Regions from separate parts of the Paenibacillus sp. Cedars genome, predicted to be linked through region 2. Evidence: a T-box and tRNA genes for the amino acid it is inferred to sense, from the RefSeq annotation. Region 2 holds a T-box; the other holds one or more tRNA genes.
The links. The T-box of region 2 lies ahead of pheS (phenylalanine--tRNA ligase subunit alpha). A T-box ahead of a tRNA ligase gene usually reads a tRNA of that ligase, here a tRNA-Phe.

Region 1 (18,726 bases), 390 kb from region 2:
TTTCAATGTTATGGTTCAGAATGTCCGGCTTCACATCCATGACGATCTTCAGTGCTTCCTCACTTCCCATGAAGTCGGGAATCAGCACTTCCACGGAGCACAACGGCAAACGTCTGCGAATGGCTTTCACGGTTTCTGCAAATATGTATGCTCCGCCATCCTTCAGATCATCGCGGGCCACGCTTGTTACTACGCAGTGGCGCAGGTTCATCTGTTCTGCTGCTTCCGCTACGCGTTCCGGCTCCTGCAGATCCAGCTCTGTTGGGAGCCCTGTATTCACGGCACAGAATCGGCATGCACGGGTGCAGATATCGCCCAAAATCATGAAGGTTGCCGTGCGGTTTGCCCAACATTCGTAAATATTTGGACAGCGAGCCTCTTCACACACCGTATGCAGCGTCTTGGATCGCATCATGCTTTTGATTTCTTTATAATTATCGCCAGTAGTCAGCTTGATTCGAATCCAGTCAGGTTTTGGCTGTTTGGTTTTAGACAAAGAAAAAACCTTCTTTCGAATTGTAATGATATAACGCAAGACATAACCCATCGTTTACTGTCCCATATTATATCATGAAAACCATCATATTACTTGTTTCGCATCGATATGAGATTAATCTACTTGCGGCATGGATAAAAATCCTTATTTCGATTCACCCTACAGTGTAGGCATGACTGTCCGTCCTTAATTATGACAATCTAGAAGGAGGAGAAGGACACATTGAGGATATTACAACCATTGAGCCGCAGCGGCATCTATTATCGCTGGACCACTGCAGCAGTGGCTGCAGTGACCGCTGCCTGCTGCATGTGCGGACCTGTGTTTGCATCCGCTTCTATCGCGATAAACAAAGCCGATGAATCCGTAGAAAGCATCGATGCCGCAGCCATTTTTGCTGATCGGAAATCGTTGTACGACCAGGTTGCTACCGTGACCCAGATTCCATGGTATCGCCTTGCGGCCATCGACCAGTATGAAAGAACACTTACCCGGGTCCATCCCAAGGATCGCAAGCATCCAGAGCGGACAATCGGCATCTTCATCCCTCCCACAAGATGGACCGGTCCCTTAAATCCCAATCAGGAAGATGTTGATCCGATGTCGATCAGCGTGTTTTCAGGGATCGGTCTGGATGGTGACGGAGATGGCAAGGCAGACCCCAATAATAATATCGATCTTCTCTATACGGTTGCGACAAGACTATCTCCGTATGGGCATGCCGCTGATGATTTCAGCATCGGATTGTGGTCGTACTATCAGAACACTCGGGCCGTGCAGCGCGTGATGCAGTATGCCAAGCTGTATGAGACCTTTGGGAAGCTGGATTTGTTCGATCATGCCTTTCCTCTGCCTGTCCAAAGCGACTATTCCTACCGAAGCACATTCGGAATGGGACGCAACTGGGGCGGCAGAAGAGTCCATGAAGGAACCGACTTGTTCGCCCATTATGGAGTCCCCGTTCGCAGTACCTGTTACGGTGTTGTTGAAATCAAGGGCTGGAATAAATACGGCGGCTGGCGTATCGGCATCCGTGACCTGAACAACCATTACCACTATTACGCCCATCTGCAAGGCTTCGACAAAGGCATTTCGCTTGGGGATGTTGTGACGCCGGGGCAAACCCTGGGCTGGGTCGGCAGCTCAGGGTACGGAAAGCCCGGAACCCAAGGCAAATTTCCTCCTCATCTCCATTACGGCATTTACCGGGATACCGGACTCACCGAGTGGGCATTCGATCCTTACCCGCTGCTGAAGCATTGGGAAGCAGAAGAAAGACGAACCAAGAAAAAGACGCGCTCCTGAGCTTAGCTCAGGGCGCGTTTTTTTCGTTCAATGACATCAACTGCTCAACTGATTCAATCACACGGTCCGAGTACAAACCCAGGTAGGTATTCCGAATAATAGGCTAACCCCTAATGCTTAATCCCCGATCCCTGTCCCCTCTTGTTGTCCTGAGCTTACGCCACCGGACGAAGGAGGAGGAATAATGGGCACATCGCTTCCCTCAACCGGATTTCCGGGAATTGTTGCCGGTGGGGTTTCCTGCTGCGAGTTATGGTTGTTCTCATTCGTCACTGGTGGCGGAATCGCTATGCTTGGCGCGCTAGCTTTATTCTCACCAACAGCCTTTCCCTGACCATCATAATAATACATCGGCACATCGCCGACCACGAGCAGATAGGAGATGGGAATATCGGCCTCCACAATCTGTGGCTCCATGTCAAAAGGAACAACTACCGCCACTTCGGTTACAATATGAACAAATACCTCCACCAGTATCATATTAATACCGGCTCCCTGCTGCCTAGTATCCAACTGAACCTTTACCGCTCCCTGCGGTTCGATCTTTAATGGGATTTGCGGACCGAATGAAGCGATGATTGGACTCTTCATCACCTGGCCCAGTGGAATCTGTTCCTTACGCTTATGGATGTCGTCCAGTGTCTTCTGAACAACCTCGGTTGTATGGGACGTAATCTTCAGATGCTCGGCGTAATTCAGCATGAATCCCGTCACTTTGCCGTTGCTATCCGTTTTCCAGTTAACCAGGTTATCAAAATCCTTGCCTTGGGTCACCTGTGATGTGATCGCTTTGTTAATCGCTTCGGTGGCAATCTGCTTCACCCTGATTTGCGCAAGATGCATGATTGGCGGACGCAGATTCTGTTCAATATACATAAAAAACTCAACGATCCCAAACACAAGGAGCAGAGCACCGATCAGCCACCATTTTTTCATGCTGCGCCGTTTGGCAGCCTGAGGACGGCCCCGGCTCTGAGGTACGGGCCTAAAGCCTCTGCGTGGTGGTTTATAAGCCCTCCTTGGTCTGGGCCATGACAGGGACGGAAAGGATATACGTCTGCTTCCCCATCTCTTTCGTCTCATGCTTGGTCCCCCCTATTTACGCCCCGAGGAGCATGTTTACCATGGCAAGCTCTCCTGTATAGAGGGTATGCGGACAAACGGCAAAAAAGAAGAGCAAGGATAGGTTATCCTTACTCTTCCTTATGGGATCGAACTTCCTCTTCTTCTACGTAATGCTTCAGCATCGACAGTTTATTTTCCCAGAAACGATCGAAGTAAGCGAGCCAATCCTTTAATTCCTTCAGCGGTTCGGCATCCAGGCGATAGCGGGTCTCGCGTCCAACCTTGCGTTCCTGCACGAGCCCCGCTTCCCCCAGAATTCGTAGATGTTTGGACACGGCGGTACGCGTCATTGGAAAATGCCCCGAGATTTCCTTAACCGGCATTTCCTTATCGCTTAACAAACCAAGCAGTTTGCGGCGCGTGGGATCTGCAATGGCTTGATAAACATCATGCTTTGCAGCAGCTTGAGACATGGATTAAACCACGTATCTGGCAAGCTTCTGAACAATTCCTGCCCATCCGCCGTCCATACGGCCACGTACAATATCGTGAGCTTCTCCGAACTCGGTGACTTGATCCGCTGTCCAGCCGCCGTGGATGAGCGTGAATTCCGTATGATCTCCTTGCTGTACCAGTTCAAATGTAACGCTCCAATCCTTCCCCCAGTTGAAAGACAGACGGTTGGGCTCATCAATGATTGTAACCTTGCAGGGTGAATTCCCGAATGGACCTGCATTCAGCTCAAACTCAAAGCCCTCCACCGGTTCAAAGTTGTTTGGCATAAACCAAGCCGCAATGCCTTCCGAGGTGGATACAGCCTTCCACACCTTTTCGATCGGCGCTTGAAGTACAAGGGTATGGCGAATATCCGGCAGCTTGCCGTTTGATGGGTTGTCCATGGCAAAATGATACCTCACTTATGTTTGAATTATGAAACCATTTGGTTTCCCTTTTAACATAATATGATACCAATAGGTTTCGCGTCAAATACCAATATTATCCTCCTGATGTTGATCCGGGTAGGTTTCGTTCAGAAAGACAATGGATTCTCGAATGAGCTGCTTCAGCACCTCAACGTCAATATCCGCGATTTTGTTAATGTACACACACCCTTTGCCAGCTGTATGCTTGCCGAAATTCTTCAGCAGTTCCTCCCGTTTATCATCACCAGGGGCAAAATACAGGCTGATTTTCGCTTTTCGGGGAGAAAACCCAACCAGCGGCGCATCTCCCTCGTGACCGGATGCATAACGATAATGGTATGAGCCATAACCGATGATGCTGGGTCCCCACATCTTGGCTGGAAAGCCGCTTGTTTCCTCGAAAATATCAAGTAAGCGATAAGCATCCTCACGCTTTTTAGGGGAATCCACCTGCTCGATAAACTCCACCACGCTGTTATCTGTCTCTTTCGTTTTTTGCTCATACATTGGAATAAACTCCTTTCTACCTCTCCCGTTAGATTTTCCATTTTCTCAAAAATAACTTAAAAAGGCCGGAAAATGATCAGCAACGATACCTAATCACTTTCCCGCCCAGAAGAAGACCCTATCTGCTATTGACCTGTGTCTGCGTAATGTCTTTGCCGCAGTGCCTCGTACATGAGCACAGACGCCGCCATGGCTGCATTCAGCGATTCCGCTTGACCCGGCATCGGGATACGGATCGCGTCATCCACGATAGCCGCAACCTCAGGCGAGACACCACGGCCTTCGCTTCCAATTACAATCCAGCTTGTCCCTCTGAAATCATACTCGAAGCAGGAACGCTTCCCTTCCAACATGGTTGTCACCAATCGGGCTCCTCGCTCTCGAGCCTCCGGCAAAATGCTCAGCAGCTCGCCCTCCAGCACCGGCAGATGAAACAGGGAGCCCATGGTAGAGCGCAGCGTCTTGGGGTTATACAAATCCGCGCAGCCGCGTCCTAGTATAACGCCAGCAGCACCTACGGCGTCCGCCCCCCGTATAATAGTTCCCACGTTGCCTGGGTCCTGAAGACCGTCCAGAACAATGACCAATCCGTTCTCGCGCATGATCAAGTCCTGCCATTGACGCGCTTCCTTCCGAACAACGGCAAACACCGGCTGCGGGGACGGAGTATCACTGACTTTTGATATCACCGCATGGGATACGCCAATCCATTCGGCACCTTGACCCCTATCTGGAATTTGACGGAGTTCAAATGGGATACCCTTATCCATATCATAAGCTATGCACTCGATATCCGCACCGGATGACAAGGCCTCCTGAACAAGATGGATACCTTCAACCACGTACTTGTTTTGCTTATCTCGATGTTTCTTCTCCTGCAGCTGTGCCCAGCCCTTTACCCTGGCATTCTGCGGCGATAGTATCTCCATTCTTAATCCATCCGTTCTTTGCTTATATACATTGCTGAGTTCCACTCAACCTGATACTACATTCACAAAAATTCACATTACCGACGTCATTTCGGATAAGCAAGCTCCAGCTTTGTCAAATCGTTCTTATGCCCAACGATAACAAGAATATCGCCGTCCTCTATCCGGTCATCGGGACTCGGCGAGATGTTCATATCCGCGTCACTTCGGATCGCCATGACATTGCAGCCAAAACGTGCCCGAATATCAAGCTCCCTCAGATTATGACCGATCAGATCTCCGGTAGCGAGCATCTCCATAATACTGTAGTCGTCCGATAAATCAATATAGTCCAAAATGTTCGGTGACACCAAATGATGGGCAACCCGAAGCCCCATGTCCCGTTCCGGGAATATCACCTTGTCCGCACCGATTTTGTTAAGGACTTTACCATGCAGCTCGTTTTTCGCTTTGACGATAATGGCCGGTACACCAAGATCCTTCAGAATCAGCGTAGTCAAAATGCTGGATTGAATATCCTCGCCAATTGCCACAACCACCACGTCAAAATTCCGAATGCCCAGCGCCCGAAGCGCGTCTTCATCCGTCGAATCTGCCGATACGGCATGAGTGACCAAATTCGCGATTTCCTGTATGCGCTGTTCGCTCGCATCGACGGCTAATACGTCAAATCCCATGCTGCTTAATTCCTTGGCAACACTTGTGCCAAAACGCCCCATACCGATTACTGCGTACTGCTTCTTAGCCATATATATACCCCTCCACGAGCCTAGGTCCATTTCCTAATATGAATGATATCAGTATATCATACTGTCCCGAATACTTGAATGTAACGGCCGCTTAACGGGTACATTACACAATGACCCTTTCATAACAAGGAGGAACATTTCCATGTCCATATTGTTAGATCTAAGGCAGGCCGTCATTCATAAAGTCCACAACCAGGACGAAGAAGAGCTGCGCTCCATGATCGAGGGTTCCGTTGACGGGCCTGAAGCCGCGCTACCGGGACTCGGTGTGATGTTTGAAATGATGTGGAAAGACATGGATGCTTCGCAGCAGAACAGCCTTGTCACTTCCCTTCACGACCATTTGAAAACCGTTACCCCCGGCAACCTGCAAGGATAAACCCAAGGTCAACAAAAAAAACAATCCCCTAAGCCGTCATAGCTGGGGGATTGTTTTCATGTACCGCATTACGATCTACAACTTACGGAGCCGTTTCTAGAAACTTCGCGGTTGGATTTTTATCGATTGCCGTTCTCATTGCGTACTCATTCTCGAACAGGACAACATAATTATCCTTCTTGTCTTTCACGAGCGTTGAATTTATCCGGAACTTGGACGGATCAATGGTCTCATCCACAATCCAGCGTGCGAACTGATACGGCATCCGCTGAAGCTGGACATCGACACCATATTCACCCTTCATCCGGTATTCGAATACCTCGAACTGGAGCTGACCTACAACCCCGAGGATTGTTTCGTCGAAGCTAACGGTACGGAATACCTGAATGGTTCCCTCCTCCGTCAGCTGGTCAATCCCCTTTTGATACTGCTTATGCTTGAGCGCGTTCTTCACCGTTACTTTCGCAAAAATCTCTGGGGAGAACGTTGGCAGCTCATCGAATATCACTTCTCGTCCTTGACTGAGGGAATCTCCGATACGGAAAATGCCCGGGTCAAACAGACCGATGATATCGCCAGGATAAGCCTCCTGCACAATATCTCGATCCTGCGCCAGGAACTGCTGCGGCTGCGACAGCTTGATTTCCTTGCCTACGCGAACGTGTTTCACACTCATGCCGCGCTCGAACTTACCCGACACAATTCGCAGAAAAGCGATACGATCCCGGTGAGCCGGATTCATATTGGCTTGGATCTTGAATACGTACCCGGAGAACTTCTCGTCGGTCGGTTCCACCACACCCTCCGTGCTGCGGCGCGGCTCCGGCTTCGGCGCAAGCTGAAGAAAGTTCTCCAGGAAAGTCTGAACACCGAAATTGTTAATCGCGCTTCCAAAAAATACGGGCGTCAGCTGACCTTGCATAACTTTCTCCAGATCAAATTGGTCGCCAGCGACATCCAGAAGCTCCAGGTCCTGGCACAATTGATCATGCAGGTAATCACCGGCCATCTCACGAATCAGCGGGTCCTCATAGCCTTCGACCTTCTGTACTTTAATCTTGGAATGGTCGTCTCCCTGAAACAATTCAACCTGATTCTTAACCCTGTCGTATACACCGCACAGATCGCGTCCAGATCCGATCGGCCAGTTCATGGGTACAGAACGGATTCCGAGCACCTGCTCCAGCTCTTCCATGAGATCGAACGGACTGCGTCCTTCTCGGTCGAGCTTGTTAATAAACGTAAAGATAGGAATGCCCCGCTTGGCACAGACCTGAAACAGCTTAATGGTCTGAGCCTCGACCCCTTTGGCAACGTCAATCAACATGACTGCGCTGTCTGCGGCCGTCAACGTACGATAGGTGTCTTCACTAAAGTCTTGGTGACCTGGCGTATCCAATATGTTAATTCGATGCCCTAAATAATCAAATTGCATAACAGACGAGGTAACCGAGATCCCGCGCTGCTTCTCGATCTCCATCCAGTCACTCGTTGCATGCTTGCTCGCTTTACGAGCCTTAACCGATCCAGCCAGACGAATGGCGCCCCCGAACAAGAGCAGCTTCTCGGTCAGTGTTGTTTTACCGGCGTCAGGGTGGGAAATAATCGCAAACGTACGTCGCTTATCCACTTCCTGCTGCAGTTCATCTATTAGCTTTGCCATTTCACTTATCCCTTCGTAACTAAAGTCATGTATATCATTGTACCACAATTAATACGCAAATCATCCCCATACGCGGTGCGCATGAGGATGATTTTTATCACGTAAATTTTAGAAATTGGTTAGTTTTTCAACCACACAACGTTATCCTCGAGTTGACCATTAACGGGCCACCAGTGGAATCCGTCTTCTTCCAGAAGCTCATCCGCCCTCTTTGGTCCCCAAGAACCTGCAGGATATGATTCCAGCTCCCCTTGGTTCTCTCTCCAGGCGTTTGCGATTCGATCCACGAAGGACCAGGCTGAAGCCACTTCATCCCAGCGCGTAAAGTAGGTGGAATCACCGCGGGCTGCATCATGCAGCAGACGCTCATAAGCTTCAGGCGAATTGATTCCCACGATGCAGCTTTGACAGAAGTCCATCGCTACAGGAGCGATCTCCGACTCCGAACCTGGCTTCTTGGCGTTAATCTTCACGTAAATGCCTTCCATCGGGTTGACGCGGATAACGAGTAAGTTAGGTTCCAGAGAATGCTTCTGTCCCAAATATACATTTGTTGGCATCCGTTTGAACTCGACAACAACCTCGGTTGTTTTGACTGGCAGGCGTTTGCCTGTACGGATATAGAACGGTACGCCCGCCCAACGGAAGTTATCCACGAATACTCTGGCCGCAAAATAGGTTTCTGTATTGGATTCCGGATTAACCTTGTCCTCTTCACGGTAAGCCGGCAGATCTTTGCCGCCTGCGGAGCCGTGGGTATATTGGCCACGGACAACGTTGTTCTTCACCTCTTCATGTGAGGCATATGGACGCAGGGAACGAAGTACCTTCACCTTCTCGTCGCGGATATCCTCTGCGAGCAGACGGCTAGGCGGCTCCATTGCAATCATGGTCAGCAACTGCAGCATATGGTTTTGTCCCATATCCCTCAGTGCGCCGGCATGGTCGTAATATCCTCCCCGCTCCTCTACGCCAACCGTTTCGCCAAGCGTAATTTGGATGTTCGCAATATGCTTGTTGTTCCAGAGCGGCTCAAAGAAAGCATTCGCAAAACGCATAACTTCGATGTTCTGTACCATTTCCTTGCCCAGATAGTGGTCGATTCGATAAATCTCCTCTTCCTTGAACACCTTGCGGATCTCTTCGTTCAGCTTGGCAGCCGACTCCAGATCGTAGCCAAAAGGCTTCTCGATCACCAGACGGTTCCAGCCTTCTCCGTCCAGCATACCGCCCTTCATCAGGTTAAACGATACGCTGCCGAACAATTCCGGTGCAAGCGCCAGATAGAACAAGCGATTACCCGGTATATTAAATTTCGTCTCCAACTGCTCTGTTTGTTCACGAAGCTCACGGAAACCGTCAATATTGTTAATATCTAAAGATTTATATTCAAAATGCTGTGCAAATGCATGCCATTCACTATCCTGTTCCGAACTGTATCGGCAGAATTCCTGAATCGAACGATAAACGTCCTCGCGGAACTCTTCCTGGGTGCGCGGACGCCGCGCCACGCCGATTACCGCAAAATCCTCATCCAGTTTCCCTTCACGATAAAGACTGTAGATCGCCGGAAACAACTTACGTCTTGCCAAATCACCGGTCGCTCCAAAGATGAAAAATACCGCTCCCGGTGTCTTCAATGTATCTAGATTTTGATTTTCAGCCATGGCTCCTCATTCTTTCTATGAATTATAGTGTATTTTTATGCATCGGAACTTAACACGATGTGATGACATTTTAGCATATTCATATAAAGTATGCTATCTCATTCCACATTTTTTCATCGGAGTTTCAGAAATCATTTTCAGTACTCTATTGTAATGACGGGAAATCCGATCGTTATTCTATTACTTTTCTTCACCGAATCTTCATGCACCGCCATCTGCATATGAATGGGTGTGCTGCCACTCATCACGAAAGCATCCAAGGAAGGAGCCTCATATGAACGACTCAAAGTTGTGTCATCCGCATAATCTTCAACCGAGCGAATAGGAAGTTCAGCGGATATGGATTCTTCTACCTGATTCATCGTCTCCTCGACACCCCTTGTTTTCAATGCATACCCCTGAATGGCCGCATTCCATGTGTTGGCAATGCCTGCCTGATTCATCTCATCCTGGATGTTCTGCTGCATCGTCATCATCTCCGTGGTCTGCTCTGCTGCCTCTCCAATAAGCATCACTCTGATGTAACTGCTACCCTCCTCGCTGAGCGCCCAATCCAGCTGCGCAGATACACCGGAAACCTTCGCTTCAGCATGGAATACTTCGTTTCCATGAAGTCGAGCCGTAGTGACCTCTGACAGCCCAATAGCTCCCGCTAACTGATCCGCAAGCATCTTAGCTTGATCCGCAGATACGGTATTTATGATTTCTCCTTGAATTTTTACCGTTAAGAGAGCCGAAGGGTCCATGTGTTCCTCCCCCAGATCGACAAGGAGCTCCAGATCACTTTTTGCTGCCACACCTGCTGCTTCCCATCCTGCCGAGGTTGAGACTGCTTTTGCTTGCGGAACCGTTACGCCCATATTGTCCTTCGTTGTTCCTGCAAAACCCGCCATGACACCTGCCGCTCCACACAGCAACAACATCATCACAATAATCTGTAATTGCATCTTCCGCATCGTCAGCCACGCCTCCCCGTACGAATCTATCAATCTACTAAAAGGATAGCCTCGTCACAGCGGATTTATACACCCAACTTGAAAAATGCGCCTCTCGCCGCCTCTCGCCATTAAATTCATCAGCCTGTTGATAACTAATAAATTCTATTTCTATAAAAAAAGAGCCGGCCGTTCTTACTCAGCCAACCCGTTCTTATATGCATATATGGCCGCCTGGGTACGATCTTCTACACCCAGCTTGCCCAAAATATTAGTCACATGAAACTTCACAGTTTTGATGCCTATAATCAAATCATCAGCAATATCCTGATTCGACTTGCCCTGGGCCACCAATCGCAGCACTTCCATCTCACGATCCGTGAGGTCGTTATGGGCCGGTGCTTCATTTTGCGGATGCCGGAAGCGATTCATCATCTTGGAGGCCACCTGCGACTCGAGTACCGACTGCCCCCGTGCGGCTGCACGTATCGCATCGGCTACTTCTGAAGCGCGGGAAGTCTTTAACAAGTAACTGAAGGCGCCTGCTTCGATAACCGGATACATCTTCTCATCGTCCAGATAGCTGGTCAGTACAATAACCTTAAGATTCGGGAACTGATTCATCAATTGACGCGTCGTCTCGATCCCGTCCATTCCGTCCATCACCAAGTCCATGAGCACCACATCTGGATGATATTCCTGGGCTAAGCGTATCCCTTCCTCGCCGCTGCCGGCTTCACCAACCACCTCGATGCCATCCTCTGTACCCAGAACGGCCGCCAAACCGATCCGAACCATCTCATGATCATCCACCAGCAGCACCTTAATCGGTGTTTCCATCTCCATCCCCCCGTTTACGTTCGTCATTTATGAGCGGCACAACAATCTCAATTCGCGTCCCTTTACCTGGTGCTGTTATGAATTGTACCGAGCCCCCGATCTCCGTTACCCGTTCCTGCATCGTGGACAGACCGTAGGAAGTTTGTTTCTTGTCATCCAACTCGAATCCGATCCCGTCGTCCCGCAGCATCACCCGAACGGTATTCTGCTTACGATGAATGCGGATATCCATCTTCTCCGCCTTGGAGTGCCGAAGTGTATTCGACATCGCCTCCTGAACGATACGGAACAGATGATTCTCAATCCCTTTTAGCAAATGTATGTCATCGTCCATCTCAAACGTAATTTCCATGGGTACTTTGATCCGCAGTTCCTTGATCAGATCCTTCAGTCCTTGCTCAAGCGCTTTTCCTTCGAGATAGACCGGCCGCAAATGAAGAAGCAGTGCTCTCATCTCCGACTGTGCAACGGCCGACATTTCCTCAATCAGCGCGACCTGACGCTGTGCTTTGTCAAAATCCTTATCCAGCGTTCTTCCTACGGCTGTTGCGGTCATCGAGATCGCAAACAGCTGCTGAGAAACCGCATCATGAAGCTCGCGTGCCAGACGCTGCCGCTCTTCTACAATCGCCGTGACTCTGGCTTGCTCTGCAAGCTGCGCATTGTTCGTAGACAGTCGCTGCAGGGAAGATACTTGATCCTCCCAGCGTTTGCTGATCTTAACCAGCTGCTCGCCGAGCCTGCCCACTTCATCTTCACCGATATCGGGCATTACGTCCGTTAGGCTGCCTTTTTCCCAGTTTACCAGTGTTTCCCTTACAAGATCGACCCGGCGCTTTACCCGATATCCTTGAAAGAATCCATAAATGGCTCCAAGTCCAATCGGCAGCAGTACCAGAGTAATGCCGGCTTCGATCCGGTTCTTCCACGAATCAAACGGCTTAAGATAACCATATGTATATAATAAATAAAGAACAACGAGCATGACAACCAATCCAAGAAGGGTCCCCTCGCGCATATGTCGGGTAATCATATTTGCTTTCTTTTCTGTTTCCACGGGGCAACCCTCCTGAATGGTTTAAACAAAACAATGCTTCTGCATTTATTAGGTCATTCTTATATTCAAATCCCCGCCTAAATAAGAAACAATGAATTTCACCTTATACTCACTGGCCTCATAATTAGGCGATTTATATCGAACTCGATTGAGGATGCCGGTTTCCTTCCGATCGTCCATATGAATGGAGCCAAACAGTATCGATGCTTCGATCTCCACCCCATAATAGTCAGGAATCATCAGATCAATATCGCCCAGCATTCCGTGGAACATCAGGACGGTTTGGCGTTCCTCAGGAAGCGCAAGCGATAGGTCCACATCCGCCTCTCCAAGCACATGCCACACACTCAGACTTCGCATCACCCACGGTGCACGGTCCCAATCAAAGTTGGACATAAAGTTCTGCTTCTGAATGTATCCTGTTGTTGTATGAGCCCGTTTGGACTTACCATAAAAAATACCTAGCGAAATCAAGCTGATGCCGATAATCAGCATGAGATGCTCCAGCAGCAGCATCACGGCACCTACTCCGAGCAGAATGTATCCCTTCTTCACGTGACTTTCCCTGATCTGAAGGACACCTGCAAACATGAGCAGCAGGGCGACAATGGTGAAGAAACCAAACCATCGGCCGAAAAGCATAATGAATCCCAAGCTCATTAAACCAACTGCAATCCAGCGGTTTCTGTCCATGTCGCACCTCCTTGATGACCAAGATATAAGCTCGGAAAAGCCATATCAGTGTGACACTCCACACTGTATGGCTTTACCTGTACTATTCGGACAACTATCATACCGTATAGCATATCATATGAACATGGATTTCGAATATGGTTTGTACTTATTTTGCTAACTTGTTAAGCAATTACTCTGACTTTGAGGAATTACCCATTTTGTTTTTCAAAGCTTGCAGCTGCTCATCCACCTTCAACTGCTTCTCAGCATCCACCGGGCTGGTGTATACAGCATTGTTAGGACGGTATGGTGCACGGAGCACATCAGCTTCTGCTTCCAACTGCATAATTTTTTCCTCCATACGGTGGAAGCCCATCGAAGCACTGCCGCTTTCAATCGTGTGCAGGCTGCTCACTTGAGACATCTGTTTCTTCGCTTTAGCCATTTGAGCGCGGGCTACGAGCTCATTGCGCTTGTTACGCATTTTGTAGAACTCGTCTTTCATTTCATGCAGCTGAGCGACAAGCTCTTTCGCTTGAGCCTCGGATTGCAGGTGCAGCTCCACATACTCGGTTTCTTTTTGATCGAAATAAATTTTTTCTTCAAGCAGCTTGCGAGCCACTTCTTCTTGACCGTTTTTCAGAGCCAATTCAGCTTGTGCTTCGCGTTGTGCAGCCATTTTTACTGCCTCATCCACACGCTGCTTCATGCGGCGCTCGTTAGCCATTTGCTTCGCAACCGTTACCTCTGCTTCATGAATTTCTGCCTCCATATCGCGCAGGTACTGATTCAACATTACGATCGGATCCTCTACTTTATCCAGCAGTTCATTCACCGATGCCTTTGTCATATCTTTAAGTCTTTTAAATACTCCCATGTTATTTATCTCCCTTCTCATAGTCCGAAAGTTTTTTCTTAAGTTCTTCAATTTCTTTCTGCATTGCCTTCTTCTCGATATCCTTCATCATTGCATCCAGATCGGAATCCGGGGACGCGTTGTTTCTTGCGCCATGTCCTCCATCCGGACGCCCAGAGCGGTCATATTTCGGACCAAAGATCCCATGTTCATTAGGATAGCCTTGGCGTCCATAACCGTCGTTGTAACCATTGTAGCCTGGACCTGGTCCTGGATTATCGTTGTAACGATATCCGCCGCCCTGTCTTCCCCGTGGTGGTCCGTACGGATCGTGATAATACGGTTCTTTGGGAACTACGAGGGATGCAATCAGATATATTAAGAGCGTTGTACCGCCTGTAAAAAAGATACTGATTACAAATATGATTCTGAGTAGGGTCGATTCGACTCCGAAATAATCGGATATACCGCCGATCAACCCTGTGAACATTTTGTCGCGGGTGGAACGGTACAATCTAGTCATGTTTACTCCTTTCCGCTGTTATTCAGCTTTTGCTTCAAGCGGGCAAGTTCCTTTTCCAATACAGTGGAGACCGATTCACCAGCCTGATTCATGTATTCTTGCCCCATGCGCCGTAAATCGCGAAGGCTTCTGGCTTCCAATTCCCAATCACTGATGCGATCTTCTAGGCGATTGAACATCTTGGGTACATCTTGACCGCCGCCGTAGGATCCCGTACGTTCATTCATTTTTTGTTGAAGACGAAGGGTCTCGACCCGGGCAACGTAATATTGACGTTTGCTGTACACCGTCTGATATTCCATGCGCAGCTCGCCGAGCTGTTCATCGATTTCTTTCAGCGACTCCAGGCTTGAGGATAACAGGCCTTGGTACTGCTCAATTTTTTCCTCATAGATCAACTTTTCCTGCAATGCAAGTTTGGCAAGATGATCTTCACCGGCCTTCAGTGCGAGCAATGCCTGCTCTTCACGTTTATAGCGCATGGTTTCTGCTTGATCCACCTGCTGTTTCAGCTGTCTGGAATGTACTTGGCATTGCTGCTGCAGTTTCTCTGCTTCTGCAATGTCCTGTCTGGTTGAATGAAGGAACTGGTCGATCAAACGAACCGGATCCTGGCTCTGTTCAAGCTTTTCATTCAATGTTGCAACGGTTATGTCTCTTATCCGCCGGAAAACACTCATATTGGCTTAGTCCTCCTCTTCTATCGCGATCATTATCTGGCTGTTTATGCCTGCCATTCATTATTGTGTTATATCAGTAACGTGGTCTGCCATTCTTCAATCTGGACACCCCGTAGATGATTAAGATGATTCCAAAGATCGGACCGATCAACCAGGAGAGTTTACCCATCAACCAGATCACACCGATACCGAGAATAATCCATCCGATTAAGGTATTTCCTCTACGGATCCCGTAATATCCCAAAGCGACCATCAGCACTGGAATTAGAAGACTGAACAACCATCCGAGCAGAGGACCGAATATTCCCAGGAGAACCAATATCCCTAAACCAATCAACAGGATACTTATTCCATTTCCTTTTGAATTCCTCATTTATGCACCGCCTTTCTGTTATTTGATTGTTGTTTCTTTTGTTCAACCTTATGACTCTATTCTAGGTAATTTCAAGATGAACTAAAACGGCCTGCGGACGGTTTTTGAACCTAGACCTAAGTCGGGGCCACCTACAGACCTGCGTCCAACCCTTACACTAGATCTGCTCTAAGCTCATTCCATGGGATGTATCATTACCATCGAGAGCATAGCTCTACTGCTGTCTGATTACCTTAGAGCAGTGCTAAAAGTGTCGGTTTAGAAAGGATCTATACCGCGGGTCGCGTAATATGTCCTGATTTACAAAGGCCTTGTAAGAAAATCAAAGATATTCATTTGATTGAAAGCACTGGAATTAAACGTGTCCCGGATTAGTGAGGGGATTAATACCACGTAAAGAAATACGATAGTGTATTAAAAAGGGGGAGTTAAAGGTATGCAGTTAAAGGTTTGCAGTTAAAGGTTTGCAGTTAAAGGCATGCAGTTAGGTGCAATTCAGGAGCTGCCTACATACTGAGGAGCATTACATCAGTCCCTATCATAAAAAGCAACGGAGGCTTAGCGTGGAGTAACTAACCTAACAAAAGATCAATACGAAAAAAGGAATGCAGACGTTTATAGTCTGCATTCCTTTTGATGATGCCGGTGAAGGGACTCGAACCCCCACGGTTTCCCTCACGATTTTGAGTCGCGCGCGTCTGCCAATTCCGCCACACCGGCTTACTGATGGCGTGCCCTAAGAGATTCGAACTCCTGACCTTTTGATTCGTAGTCAAACGCTCTATCCAGCTGAGCTAAGGGCACATAAGTTTGTAATGGAGGCGCCACCCAGATTCGAACTGGGGATAAAGCTTTTGCAGAGCTGTGCCTTACCACTTGGCTATGGCGCCAGAAACAAAAATGGAGCGGACGACGGGAATCGAACCCGCGACCCTCGCCTTGGCAAGGCGATGCTCTACCGCTGAGCCACGTCCGCTTATTAAAAAATCAATGGCTGGGGATATAGGATTCGAACCTATGCATGACGGAGTCAAAGTCCGTTGCCTTACCGCTTGGCTAATCCCCAACATTTTTTAAAAAACTATGGGGCGACCGATGGGTCTCGAACCCACGAATGCCGGAACCACAATCCGGTGCGTTAACCCCTTCGCCACGATCGCCATAATGTAATAGTTTTTTCTAGAGAATAATCATAATGAAGTAATGGGCGACCGATGGGTCTCGAACCCACGAATGCCGGAACCACAATCCGGTGCGTTAACCCCTTCGCCACGATCGCCAAGTTCATTATAAGTATTCAATGGCAGGGGCAGCAGGAATTGAACCCACACCAACGGTTTTGGAGACCGTTGTTCTACCTTTAAACTATGCCCCTAAAAACTGGTGGAGGATGATGGATTCGAACCACCGAACTCGAAGAGAGCAGATTTACAGTCTGCCGTGTTTAGCCACTTCACTAATCCTCCATAATGGTGCCGGCGAGAGGACTTGAACCCCCAACCTACTGATTACAAGTCAGTTGCTCTACCAATTGAGCTACACCGGCATACACAATTATAAAATTACATGGTGGCTCGGGACGGAATCGAACCGCCGACACGAGGATTTTCAGTCCTCTGCTCTACCGACTGAGCTACCGAGCCTTAGTTCTTCGCGAACTTCGACGAAACCCATATCGGATACTCATCTTATCCCTGAAGCTTGTAAATAATGGCGGAACTGACGGGATTCGAACCCGCGATCTCCTGCGTGACAGGCAGGCATGTTAGGCCTCTACACCACAGTTCCATAAGGTATGATCACTATAAGTGATATAAATTGGTTGCGGGGACAGGATTTGAACCTGTGACCTTCGGGTTATGAGCCCGACGAGCTACCGAACTGCTCCACCCCGCGTCATTAAAAGGTGTATATATGGTGGAGGCTGAGGGGTTCGAACCCCCGACCCTCTGCTTGTAAGGCAGATGCTCTCCCAGCTGAGCTAAGCCTCCGTAACAAAAGCGACCTTTATCGTACCAAATTTCGGCACAAGAAGCAAGTATTTTTTTGAATATAATGGTGACCCGTAGGGGATTCGAACCCCTGTTACCTCCGTGAAAGGGAGGTGTCTTAACCCCTTGACCAACGGGCCTTGCTTGAAATAATAGTGGCGGAGAGAGAGGGATTCGAACCCTCGAGACGCTTTTGGCGCCTACACGATTTCCAATCGTGCTCCTTCGGCCAACTCGGACACCTCTCCGTATGGCTCCCCGAACAGGACTCGAACCTGTGACAACTCGATTAACAGTCGAGTGCTCTACCAACTGAGCTATCAGGGAACAATATTCAATTCAGATGCTTAATCACCTGAAAACTAGATACGAAACGAAGTTGCAGCACATTGAAATATGTTTGGATAAGCCCTCGACCGATTAGTATTGGTCAGCTCCATGCATTGCTGCACTTCCACCTCCAACCTATCTACCTCGTCGTCTTCAAGGGGTCTTACTAGTTGGGAAATCTCATCTTGAGGGGGGCTTCACGCTTAGATGCTTTCAGCGCTTATCCCTTCCGTACGTAGCTACCCAGCCATGCTCCTGGCGGAACAACTGGTGCACCAGCGGTACGTCCATCCCGGTCCTCTCGTACTAAGGACAGCTCCTCTCAAATTTCCTACGCCCACGACAGATAGGGACCGAACTGTCTCACGACGTTCTGAACCCAGCTCGCGTACCGCTTTAATGGGCGAACAGCCCAACCCTTGGGACCTACTTCAGCCCCAGGATGCGATGAGCCGACATCGAGGTGCCAAACCTCCCCGTCGATGTGGACTCTTGGGGGAGATAAGCCTGTTATCCCCAGGGTAGCTTTTATCCGTTGAGCGATGGCCCTTCCATGCGGTACCACCGGATCACTAAGCCCGACTTTCGTCCCTGCTCGACTTGTAGGTCTCGCAGTCAAGCTCCCTTATGCCTTTGCACTCTTCGAATGATTTCCAACCATTCTGAGGGAACCTTGGGGCGCCTCCGTTACTCTTTAGGAGGCGACCGCCCCAGTCAAACTGCCCGCCTGACACTGTCCTCGCACCGGATCACGGTACCAAGTTAGAACCTAGATACGATCAG
Region 2 (10,857 bases):
TCACCAACGATTTGGGGGCTCCAGTTGCGGATTTCTCAGCACTCGACCCCAATAGTTTTAACAATCTTTATATAAATGGAATTCTTCAGCCGGGTAATTCGTATGATGTAAACCCTACCAGCTTATTATTTCCGGCACAAAGCACCATAATCTATGCGGGAACCCCTATCGTTTTAGAAGCAGTACAGCTAACGGCGAATGTTACTGTCTAGTAATTTTTAGAAGAATGCCCTCACTTCTCCCGAACCCTCTGCATTTATTGTACAAGAGGATCAGGCATGTTTTCTAAGTTTTTGCTTGAAAATCTGTATGAGTCTCAAGAATGAAGGGAGGCGATGAAAATGCCAATAGTACCACCGTATCAAAACAGTAGAAGATTCACTGCTACAGCGGGTGCTGGAACGGGAACAGGAACAACATTCGCGATTGCAGCAACAGCGTTTATCAATGATGCAGGAACAGCTGCCACGGTATTTCCGAGTACGTTCAACTATTACAACCTTTATGTGAATGGTATAATGCAAACGGCTGACGTTTCTTCTGTTACAACAACGACGATTACCATCCCTGATGGCGACACGTTAGATCCTGGAACTCCACTTATAGTTCAATTCGTTGTCTCTTAATTCATGCTGGTTTTCAAAGAAAGACCTGCTCTGATTTTTAAACGAGTAGGTCTTTTCTCTGATTTCAAACCAAAGGGGAATTTTGATCCTTCCCGGATGCGTTGTCGGTACTACTAAATCAATGGATAACGAACATCGAACCCTGACCATAAGGCTGTTTGATGAATATGAAAATACGGAGTTAACAGGGATTGTCGTTCTGATCCACACGTTTAGACGAGAGATCAAATTGTCCATGGCTGAAGGTGAATGTCATTGGATTAAGATCGATGAAATTGAAAATAAATTACGAAGGCCCCACCTTCATTTTGAAGTGCCCCCCTTTTTGTGGACCGTTTGTCGCCTTTGACAGAAGAACAAGCTTTGAATTATTTGAAAAGCAGCACATAATGAGGTTTGGGCAACCTATCAAAATGATGCTAAAGATCTTGCAATGAGAGCTGGACAAAGTTTCTTTACTGGACCTGAAAGTCATCGTGCAAACGGATATAATGAGACCTACTACTATTACCATTACCATGGAGGAAAAGATACTAGTCGCCAGATTGGTCATATCTTTTACGGAACAGCAGGTAGCTTGGGGCTTCAAAAAAGAAAACAAGTTAATCTACAAAGGATAAGTTCTTACTCTAGTACCTTCTTAATATTATTCAAAACACGGATTCATTAATTCTAAATAATAAGAGGTTTATAAAATGCAAATAGATATCCAAAAACTTTATGATAAGTATATGACTTTAGACATTCCCAACCCTTTTAATTTAGAACAGATCGATAAGATTCTAAAAGATAAATATTTTGCTGTAGAAACGGATCTTGAAAATTTTTCAGGACTAAGATGTGACCCTTACGAGAATTTTGATGAAGCAGTTAAAGCATATAGTTTTAGAGATAAAAGGGGTATTAAGGAACTTTTTAAACTTAATTCGGAAGAATATGATGAATCTTTAGTCCCTAATGGAATTAACTTAACTGTGAATTCAAAAGATAATATGTATATTTCAGGTGGAACCGAGATAGGTGGCTCTAATTTGTTATCTATTGAAACAGCAATTTTTTTTGGAATTGATAAGGAAGAAATGACACTGGGCAATGAGCGATTCGAAGACTATTTGGTTGCTCTATATTTGGCTGGATATATACAATTCGAAAATGATACAATATTAGAAGAGGTTTACAAGCGATATAGGGATAGCTACTTGTTAGAATATTATGGTCCTTCCAGTGGTCGTGGAGGAGAGAAATTGTATTAATGCAATGTTAACCCATGGATATGTACAAAATTGTAGGATAGCCGATTCAAGTCAATTCAGATAATTGATTCGCGTTCATTCTTTTATCGACATAAATGCCTTTAGGTATTTGTATCTTGGTCTTTGATTACTTCTATTTCTGCTTTCATGCATCGAAGATGTCGTAACTCAGCGTTGGTTATCACACCAATAATTATGGTACCCCCGATAATGATTCCAATAAAGGTAAACATTATGCCCTATGAATAAGATCAAACAACTCGATCATTATTCTTCACCGTCTTTACCTTTTTGCCTAAGTAAGTGTACACAAATGGAACGAAGTAACCAATTGCCACTAATGACTTTCGCAGATGCCCCTTTTACATCCTAGGATTATCTGTTATAATGGCGATAATTTCATTCCAAGAATGCGAGGTAACCCAGTCCAATGAAGTAAGACACCCTTTTCTCTAAACAACTGCATGTGGTTTTGCAGGCGTTTCTCTACGGCGGTAGAGGAGAGATTTGGTGTGTCTGAAAAATGTGACCGGGGTACCTCTTTTTGTTGTGTAGAAACGGTGCTCTTATGTAATAAAATCACATATACGGAACGAACTTACAGCTTTCGCTAACGGCCCGTGTTATCGAGTTTATCTCCATAACCGTCAAGGCTGGCTTGGAATGAACAGCCGAACGTTAGTGGCTGCTTGCTGTAGATCGTCCCGTCTTCAGCTCCATCATCCTCTTTAAACATCCGCTGCAGGCTAACGCTTGCGGTTTTTTTATGTTTTCCAAGAGAGAGGATGAGGTTATATGACCATGATTTTAAAAGCAAAAGATATAAGTATGGAACTGCAAGGAAGGCCGCTGTTTGAAGGAATTCAGTTTGAGGTTGCGGAAGGCGAACGGATCGCGCTGTACGGACGGAATGGTACTGGTAAAACGACGCTGTTCTCCATCTTGGCAGGCGAGCTCGAACCGACCTCGGGCGTAGTGGAGACGATTCTGCCGAGGGAGCGCTGGGGCTGGCTCAGGCAGCAGGATGAGCCGGATGAGGGAAGCATGAGTGCAATCGATACGGTGCGAAGCCGCAGTCATGCTTCGCTCTGGGAGTTGAAGCTTGGGCTTGCCGGTGTAGAGCGGCTGATGAATAGCGGGAACAATGAGAGCATGGAACAACTGCTGGAGCAGTACGGAAATCTGCTAGAGCGCTTCGAGTCCCAGAACGGGTTCCAATGGGAAACCGAGGTGGAGAAAGCTATGACGATGCTGGGAATCGGGCCAGAGGTGTGGCCTGTTCCCTACCGCGAACTCAGCGGAGGACAGAAGACGAAGGTTATGCTGTCGGCCCTGCTGGTATCCGCTCCGAAATTTCTCCTGCTCGACGAGCCAACGAACCATTTGGATAATGAAAGCCTGGTCTGGCTGGAGCAGTGGCTGGTATCGTCCTATAAGGGGACCGTGTTATTTGTGTCTCACGACAGGGAGTTTATCGACCGGGTGGCAACCTCCGTATGCGAGTTGACACCAGACGAACTCAGGCGTTACCGGGGAGGTTATACGGATTACCGCCGGGAAAAAGAACGGGAGCTGCGCGAGCAGGAGACGCTTTATCGCAAGCAGGAGCTGGCGCGCAAGGCGCTGGAGGAGTCGATCCGCAGGTACGAGGAGTGGTTCCATAAAGCGCATGATGCGGCCGGGGACGTCAGTGACGTCAAGATAACCGCCAGCTTCTACAAAGCGAAGGCGAAGAAAAACATCTCGCGATATCACGCCAAGGAGAAGGCACTGGAACGGCTTGAAGCCGAACGGGTAGATAAGCCGCGCAGCGGTCCCAAGCTGAACATGGAGCTGGAGGGGGAAGCTTTTGGTGGTCGCACGCTTCTCCAGGTGAAGGATGTAGGTTTTGGATATGGGGAAACCCGTCTTTTTGATAAGCTGACCTTCTATTTAAACCGAGGCGACCGGTTGGCCGTAAGGGGACCTAACGGAAGCGGCAAAACGACGCTGCTCAAGCTGCTGCTGGGAGAGATCGATCCGCAGGAGGGACGGATCACACAGAATCCTTCAATCCGGATCGGCTATTTCTCACAGGAGCTTGAAGGGCTTGAGCCCGAAACCACACTGCTGGACAGCCTGCTTGTCATACCGGGCATGACGGAGAGCCGTGCACGCACGCTGCTCGGTTCGTTCCTTTTCCGAAGGGACGATGTATTTAAGAAGATGGGGCAGCTGAGCATGGGGGAGAAGTGCAGAACGGCTTTTCTCAAGTTATATTTCAGCGGAGCCCATCTGCTTGTTCTGGATGAACCCTCGAATTACTTGGATGTGGATACCCGCGAGGTAATTGAACAGGTGCTCGTGAACTTTCCGGGTGCGATTGCGCTTGTATCCCATGACCGGTATCTGGTGCGCCAAATCGCCAACCGGCTGCTGACACTGAAGCCTGGTGAAGCTCCGGTATGGTTTGAGGGGAGCGTGGACGAGGAGGAAGAGCAGGCCTCTCGCATTGGTGTCATCAAGGGGGACACAGAGAAAGATAACCGCCGTATGGCGCTTGAATACCGGGTTCAGGAATTGCTGGGCCTATCAACCGACGAGATAGAGGCGGGGGAAGAGGCGAACTGGCTTGCTGAAATCAGAGCACTTCGGGCTGAGCTAGCCAATCTTCAAGCGGATAAATAAGCGTTGTTGACTAAAATCGAGCCGATAGGGTTAAAATGGGGGAAATGAAACTTGCCATATCCCGCAAGGTTGCATATAATAAACCCTATATATTTGTATAAGACAAAATGCGTCGATGGAGAAAAGTAGCTAGTGCCTCTTTACAGGGAAGAGATACCATGGATTGAGAGTGTCTCTCAAAGAATCAGGCTGGCGAAGTTCGCTCCGGAGCAGTTCCTTGAACACGGCATGCTGCCGGTCAGTAGGGGATAACGGGTCCGATTCGTTACGTCGGTCAAGTGAGCATGATAAGCCATATCCAATCCAAGGGTACAATGGTCTTGGCAAGGATAGGATGGCATGTTAACAAGGGTGGTACCACGGTCTCTTCGTCCCTTTTCGGGAGGAGAGGCCTTTTTTGTTTTCAGTACAATGATGGAGTTTACAAAGGGGTGTGCGAATAGCCATGAAGGAAAAATTAGAAGCATTGAAGCAGGAAGCATTGGCGCAATTGCAGGATGTCAACGATCCGCAGCAGCTGAACGATTTACGGGTGAAATACCTTGGCAAAAAAGGTGCCCTGACTGAAATACTGCGCGGAATGGGCGCGCTGAGCGCAGAGGAGCGTCCTGTCATTGGCCAGGTGGCCAACGATGTGCGCGGTGCGATTGAGGAAGTCATCTCCAGCAAGCAGGAGGCCTTCCAGCAGCAGGAAACCGAAGAGCGTCTGCGTGCGGAGAAGGTGGATGTAACCCTTCCGGGACGCAAGCTCACCCAAGGCGCGGCTCATCCGCTCAGCAAGGTCATTCAGGATATCGAGGATATTTTCATCGGTATGGGCTACCGCATAGCGGAAGGTCCGGAGGTGGAGACGGACTACTTCAACTTCGAGGCATTGAATCTGCCGAAGAATCATCCGGCGCGCGACATGCAGGATTCCTTCTATTTGACGGAGGATTTGCTGATGCGTACGCAGACATCCCCGGTGCAAGCCCGGACGATGCTGTCAATGCAAGGGAAGGCGCCTGTCAAAATCATCTGCCCGGGACGCGTATTCCGCCGGGACGACGATGACGCGACCCATTCATTCCAGTTCCATCAAATCGAGGGACTGGTGATCGGTGAGAACATTCGCATGAGTGACTTGAAAGGAACGCTGCTGCAATTCGTGCAGGAGATGTTCGGCGATAACACGCAGATTCGACTGCGTCCAAGCTTCTTTCCTTTCACCGAGCCGAGCGCGGAAGTGGATGTATCCTGCGTGAAATGCGGGGGCAGTGGCTGTCGCGTATGCAAGCAAACGGGCTGGCTTGAGATTTTAGGCTGCGGAATGGTTCATCCGAAGGTGCTTGAGATGGGCGGCTATGACTCTGAGAAGTACAGCGGATTTGCATTCGGTATGGGCGTTGAGCGGATTGCCATGCTGAAATACGGTGTGGATGATATCCGTCATTTCTTCAACAACGATGCAGCATTCTTGAATCAATTCACGCGGATCTAATTTAAACGATAAAGGGAAGTGAACAGACAATGAGAGTATCAACCGATTGGTTGTCCGATTATATTTCGCTCGAAGGTGTGACCTCGGAGGATTTAGCGAGCCGTATTACATCAGCCGGTATTGAAATCGATGTGATCGAGAAACGGAATCAGGGCATTAACAAAGTTGTCGTAGGCTACGTCAAGAGTAAGGAGAAGCATCCTGATGCAGATAAGCTGAATGTGTGCATCGTGGATGCCGGTCAGGAGGAAGATATCCAGATCGTTTGCGGAGCAAAAAATGTGGATGCCGGCCAGAAAGTGCCCGTAGCGCTTGTAGGCGCGAAGCTTCCCGGCGGCATGGATATCAAGAAAGCCAAGCTGCGCGGTGTTCTTTCCCAAGGTATGATCTGTTCGGCCAAGGAGCTTGGCATGAACGACAAGCTGCTGCCCAAGGAGCTGCAGGAAGGGATTCTCGTTCTTCCGGCTGAAACCGAGATCGGTAAGCCGATAGTGGACGTGCTGGGTCTGAACGATGAGATTCTGGAGCTGGATCTGACGCCGAACCGTTCCGATTGCCTGAGTATGCTGGGCGCAGCATATGAAGTGAGTGCTATTCTGGGACGTGAACTGAGCCTTCCAAACCCTGAGAAAGAAGTGATGGAAGTTCATGATACAGCTGCGGATCATATCTCGGTTACAATCGGTGCAGCTGAGCAGTGCAGCCATTATGCTGCGCGCTATATTACCGGAGTAAGAATCGCGCCTTCCCCACTGTGGATGCAGAACCGATTGATGGCAGCGGGCGTGCGGCCGATCAACAATATCGTGGATATTACAAACTATGTCATGCTTGAATATGGCCAGCCGCTGCATGCTTTTGATGCGGACCACTTGAAGGACGGCGCGGTTCATGTACGAATGGCTGAAGCCGGTGAAACGATGGTAACGCTGGACGGAGCAGAGCGTCGTCTGGAGCCGCATATGCTGGTTATTACAGCCGGTGGAAAACCTGTAGCTCTGGCAGGCGTTATGGGCGGCCTGGACTCCGAAGTAACGGACGGTACGGTGAATATTCTCCTCGAATCGGCTAAATTCGATGGCGGTACCGTTCGCAAAACATCCCGTCAGCTCGGCTTGCGTTCGGAAGCAAGCTCGCGCTTCGAGAAGGAAGTGGATCCAGCGGCAGTCATACCTGCGCTGAACCGTGCAGCGGCGTTGATGGCGAAATATGCCGACGGTGCCGTACATCAGGGGATTGTCGAGGCAGGCAGCGCTCATGCCGAGCCGACCGTTATCACGTTGTCGCTGGAGAAGCTCAACCGGTATCTGGGCACGGAGCTGTCTCTGCTTGAGGTAAAAACCATTTTCTCGAGATTGCATTTCCCGAGCGGTGATGCAGGCCAAGGATTGGTGGATGTTCAGGTGCCGTCCCGCCGCGGCGATATCGTGCTGGATGTGGACTTGATTGAAGAGGTTGCCCGCTTGTATGGATACGACAACATTCCGACAACGGCGATTGAAGGTCCGACAACACCGGGCTCCTTGACAAAAGCGCAGGCTATTCGCCGCTCGCTTCGCCGGCTGCTGACACATAGCGGCTTCCAGGAGGTTCTGGGGTATTCATTCATTCATCCGCAGCAAGCGGAAATGTTTACTTCTCTTGCGTCAGAAGGCACGGCAGTTAAGCTTGCCATGCCGATGAGTGAGGACCGCAGCGTGCTTCGCACCAGCCTGCTGCCACAGCTGCTGGATATCGCTGTGTATAACCATAACCGCAAACAGCCGGATCTGGCCCTGTTTGAAATAGGGAACTTGTTTCATACGTTAGAGGAGACGCTGACGAAGCAGCCGCTGGAGCGTCCGGTTCTCGGCTTGCTCATGACAGGCCGTAAAGGAAACAAGCAGTGGAATGTGCAGCCTGCCAAAGTGGACTTCTTCGATCTGAAGGGAGCGCTTGAGACGGTACTCGACTATCTTGGAATACGCGTTGAGGACATCACTTACGTGGCAAATAGCCCGGAAGGATTCCATCCTGGACGCTCCGCTTCAGTATATACGGGTCAAGGCGAGAACCAGCAGCTGCTTGGTGTACTGGGACAAATTCATCCGAAGACGCAGCAAGAGCTGGATTTGGAAGATACCTATGCTGCCGAAATCCTGCTTGAGCCGTTGTATGATTTGACCAATGCCCGCGTCGCTTATCGCGATCTGCCTAGATTCCCGGGAATGGAGCGCGATCTTGCCATCGTGGTCGATGAGCAGGTTGAAGCCGGCTCCCTGATTCAAGTCATCAAGGAGAATGCAGGCGAGCTGCTGCAGCAAATTCAGGTGTTTGATGTCTTCACCGGCAGCAAGCTTGGGGAAGGCAAGAAGAGTGTTGCCATCTCCTTGACGTATCGTCATCAGGAACGGACGTTGACGGACGAAGAGGTTGCCGAGGTTACCGAAAAAGCAGTCTCAGCGCTCCAGCAAACTTTTGGCGCAGAATTAAGAAAATAGCAGGAATTGTGAACGCCCGCATCGAATCCATTACATCAGAGATTCGATGCGGGCTTTTTTGCTCTAAATGGAACTGGGATTTGCATCAGGATGCCCGCAGGGTACATAATTATAAGCACAAAACTGTGTTATCATATACCAAACTTCGGTCTGTTTTCTTGAGGTTCGTCTCCAGATGTTATCTCATATATAATGAAGAAAGAGGATAGACCATTTCAGACATCATAGAATCTACACATAATAGAAGGAGGGCACAACTGTGACTACACCGGACCGTAAAAGCGTTACCGTAGACATCTACGGAACTTCCTATAAACTTGTTGGCAATAGCAGTGATTACACTAGACAGGTAGCGAACTATGTGGATGACCGCATGCGCACCATATCCAAGGCACATTCCAGGCTCGATACCCCGCGCATTGCCGTCCTGGCCGCAGTACATATGGCTGAAGAAGCTTTACAGAAGCTGGAGTATCAGAATGAAGCCAAACAGATGACGGCCGAGCGCAATGAACTGCGTACGGAGCTTGCCAAGGTGCAAGGGCTTCAAATCGAGCAGCAGGAAAGACACCGGCAGCAGCTGGAACAACTGGAGCAAAGGCTGGCGGAGCAGTCTTCCTTAGCTGATAAGTACAGAATTTCCACTGAGAATTTAACGAGTGAGTCAGAGCGAACCAAGGAGCTGCTCCAGAAGGAATCGAGCCGGGTGGAAGAGCTGCTGAAGGAGAAGCAGCAGCTTGAAGCACGTCTTAAGGAACAGCGGGAGAAGCTGGAGGGCGGTCATAAGCAGGCGATTGAAGATATGAAACGCCGTTATGAAGGGCAAATTTCGCAGTTGACGGGCACCCACAAGCAAGCGCTGGATAAGTTGGAGCAGACTCATCGGGCAGCAGTGAAACAGGCCGAAGAGAAGCAGGCTGAACAATTGAAGAAGCTGGAGAGCTCCCATAAACAAGAGGCGCTCCAGAAGGAGCAGCAGCACTCGAAGACCGTTCAGGATTGGGAACAGAAGTATACGAAGTCTATGCAGGATCTGAAGCAGGAGCACTCGAAAAGTGCGCAGGAGTTAGAGCAGCGGCACGGAGCAACCGTTCAGGATCTGGAGAAGCAGCTCTCGGAGCAGCGCAATCGCGGAGGGCAGCTGCAGTCGCGATTATCGACCACGGAGAAGGAACTGACTGCCGCTAAAGCGGAGTCCGTGAAACTGAAGGAAGAGCTGCAGCTGTCCAAACAGCAAGGAGATGCCTCTCAGCAGGAATTGCGATCCTTCCGGACGAAGGCGGAAGGACTCGCGAAGGAGCTTGAGGGACTGAAGCAGGAATCCGGCAAATCGGAGGAAGAGCGTCGCCGTCTCCAGAAGTTAGTGGTGGATGCGAATCAGACTTCACGCAAGCAGCAGGAAGAGCTGCAGCGTCTTAGCGGTGAGCTTCAATCCTGGCGTACCCTGGCTGATCAGCGTAAAGAGGAAACAGGCGAGCTGGAGATGAGAATTGTTGAGCTGATGGAAGCGAACGAGAGCCTGGAAGAAGGAATGAAGGGGCTTCAGGATGAAATCCACGTCATGAAGGATGAGGCTGACCGGTCTATTTCCGAGCGCAGAACGGCTCAAGAGGAACTGAAGGAGCTGCAGCTTCGCTATGAAGAGCTGGAGAAACTCAGCGAGGAAGCGGGGATTCGAGAGGAAGAGACAAGCAAACTGTACGCTATGCTGGAAGAAGAATACGATACAGTGTCGAATCAGCTCGAGGAGCTTCGCAAAAAAGCGGCTGCAAGTGAAGAGCATGGACGTGAGCTTGCAGAGCAGTTAAGAGATTCGGAGGAGCGAGCCGCGCACTGGCAGAACCAATACCAGCAATGGATGGAGGAGCGGGAGCAGCTTGCCGCTGACCGTGAGAAGCTGGCTGCAGAGCGGGATGAGTGGAGACGCACGCAGCTCTCTCTTGAAGAAGAGCTCCAGTCCTGGCAGCAGGAAATTGCCTCTGCACGTCAAGCCTGTGAACGTCTGGAAGGCGAGAAGAGTGAAGCCACGCAGCAGTATTCCGATCTTGGTGAGCAGTACGAACTGGTCATGCATCAATACCAGCTGCTGCAGGCAGAACAGGAACTGAAGGCGGAGCAGTCAGCGCTGCTTGAAGAAGAACATCGTAAATTAAAGGAAGAGTATGCTAAGCTCCAAGTTGAATATAACGAGTGGATCGAGTTGATTGAGCAGGATCAGCGTTAGGCCATGGTGAAGATTTGAACCTGAAAAAACCTCCGAATCAGCAGAGGCAACTCTGGCGATCCGGAGGTTTTATTAGGATGCTCTATTCTTCAATGATGATTTTGGAGATCATTTTGCTGTGACCGGC

Region 1: it has a tRNA-Phe gene. The T-box ahead of pheS (phenylalanine--tRNA ligase subunit alpha) is inferred to sense a tRNA for this amino acid. The anticodon was not compared.

Annotation. Positions count from the first base shown of each region.
Region 1 covers NZ_CP020866.1:466,323-485,048, reverse strand. Annotated here, with positions in the region: gene lipA (lipoyl synthase) at 1-496, opposite strand, end outside; gene B9D94_RS03830 (M23 family metallopeptidase) at 719-1,801, shown strand; gene yunB (sporulation protein YunB) at 1,919-2,884, opposite strand; gene B9D94_RS03820 (ArsR/SmtB family transcription factor) at 2,995-3,339, opposite strand; gene B9D94_RS03815 (SRPBCC family protein) at 3,343-3,765, opposite strand; gene B9D94_RS03810 (DUF1801 domain-containing protein) at 3,850-4,296, opposite strand; gene B9D94_RS03805 (TrmH family RNA methyltransferase) at 4,422-5,225, opposite strand; gene B9D94_RS03800 (potassium channel family protein) at 5,312-5,974, opposite strand; gene sspI (small acid-soluble spore protein SspI) at 6,117-6,353, shown strand; gene B9D94_RS03790 (peptide chain release factor 3) at 6,436-8,016, opposite strand; gene zwf (glucose-6-phosphate dehydrogenase) at 8,136-9,683, opposite strand; gene B9D94_RS03780 (YwmB family TATA-box binding protein) at 9,821-10,354, opposite strand; gene B9D94_RS31865 (hypothetical protein) at 10,430-10,510, shown strand; gene B9D94_RS03775 (response regulator) at 10,814-11,464, opposite strand; gene B9D94_RS03770 (sensor histidine kinase) at 11,442-12,515, opposite strand; gene liaF (cell wall-active antibiotics response protein LiaF) at 12,564-13,208, opposite strand; gene B9D94_RS03760 (PspA/IM30 family protein) at 13,381-14,067, opposite strand; gene B9D94_RS03755 (PspC domain-containing protein) at 14,069-14,569, opposite strand; gene B9D94_RS03750 (PspA/IM30 family protein) at 14,572-15,249, opposite strand; gene B9D94_RS03745 (hypothetical protein) at 15,323-15,622, opposite strand; tRNA gene B9D94_RS03740 (tRNA-Leu) at 16,263-16,342, opposite strand; tRNA gene B9D94_RS03735 (tRNA-Arg) at 16,350-16,426, opposite strand; tRNA gene B9D94_RS03730 (tRNA-Cys) at 16,439-16,512, opposite strand; tRNA gene B9D94_RS03725 (tRNA-Gly) at 16,524-16,598, opposite strand; tRNA gene B9D94_RS03720 (tRNA-Gln) at 16,614-16,688, opposite strand; tRNA gene B9D94_RS03715 (tRNA-His) at 16,707-16,782, opposite strand; tRNA gene B9D94_RS03710 (tRNA-His) at 16,829-16,901, opposite strand; tRNA gene B9D94_RS03705 (tRNA-Trp) at 16,924-16,997, opposite strand; tRNA gene B9D94_RS03700 (tRNA-Tyr) at 17,004-17,088, opposite strand; tRNA gene B9D94_RS03695 (tRNA-Thr) at 17,093-17,168, opposite strand; tRNA gene B9D94_RS03690 (tRNA-Phe) at 17,190-17,265, opposite strand; tRNA gene B9D94_RS03685 (tRNA-Asp) at 17,334-17,410, opposite strand; tRNA gene B9D94_RS03680 (tRNA-Met) at 17,442-17,518, opposite strand; tRNA gene B9D94_RS03675 (tRNA-Val) at 17,538-17,613, opposite strand; tRNA gene B9D94_RS03670 (tRNA-Glu) at 17,679-17,753, opposite strand; tRNA gene B9D94_RS03665 (tRNA-Ser) at 17,770-17,861, opposite strand; tRNA gene B9D94_RS03660 (tRNA-Asn) at 17,865-17,940, opposite strand; rRNA gene B9D94_RS03655 (23S ribosomal RNA) at 18,014-18,726, opposite strand, start outside.
Region 2 covers NZ_CP020866.1:865,076-875,932, forward strand. Annotated here, with positions in the region: gene B9D94_RS05730 (DUF4183 domain-containing protein) at 1-212, shown strand, start outside; gene B9D94_RS05735 (DUF4183 domain-containing protein) at 342-626, shown strand; gene B9D94_RS05740 (YolD-like family protein) at 748-975, shown strand; gene B9D94_RS05745 (pyruvate kinase) at 1,322-1,879, shown strand; gene abc-f (ribosomal protection-like ABC-F family protein) at 2,675-4,546, shown strand; T-box leader at 4,650-4,925, shown strand; gene pheS (phenylalanine--tRNA ligase subunit alpha) at 4,992-6,026, shown strand; gene pheT (phenylalanine--tRNA ligase subunit beta) at 6,056-8,506, shown strand; gene B9D94_RS05765 (cell division protein ZapA) at 8,766-10,730, shown strand; gene B9D94_RS05770 (cytochrome c oxidase subunit II) at 10,813-10,857, opposite strand, start outside.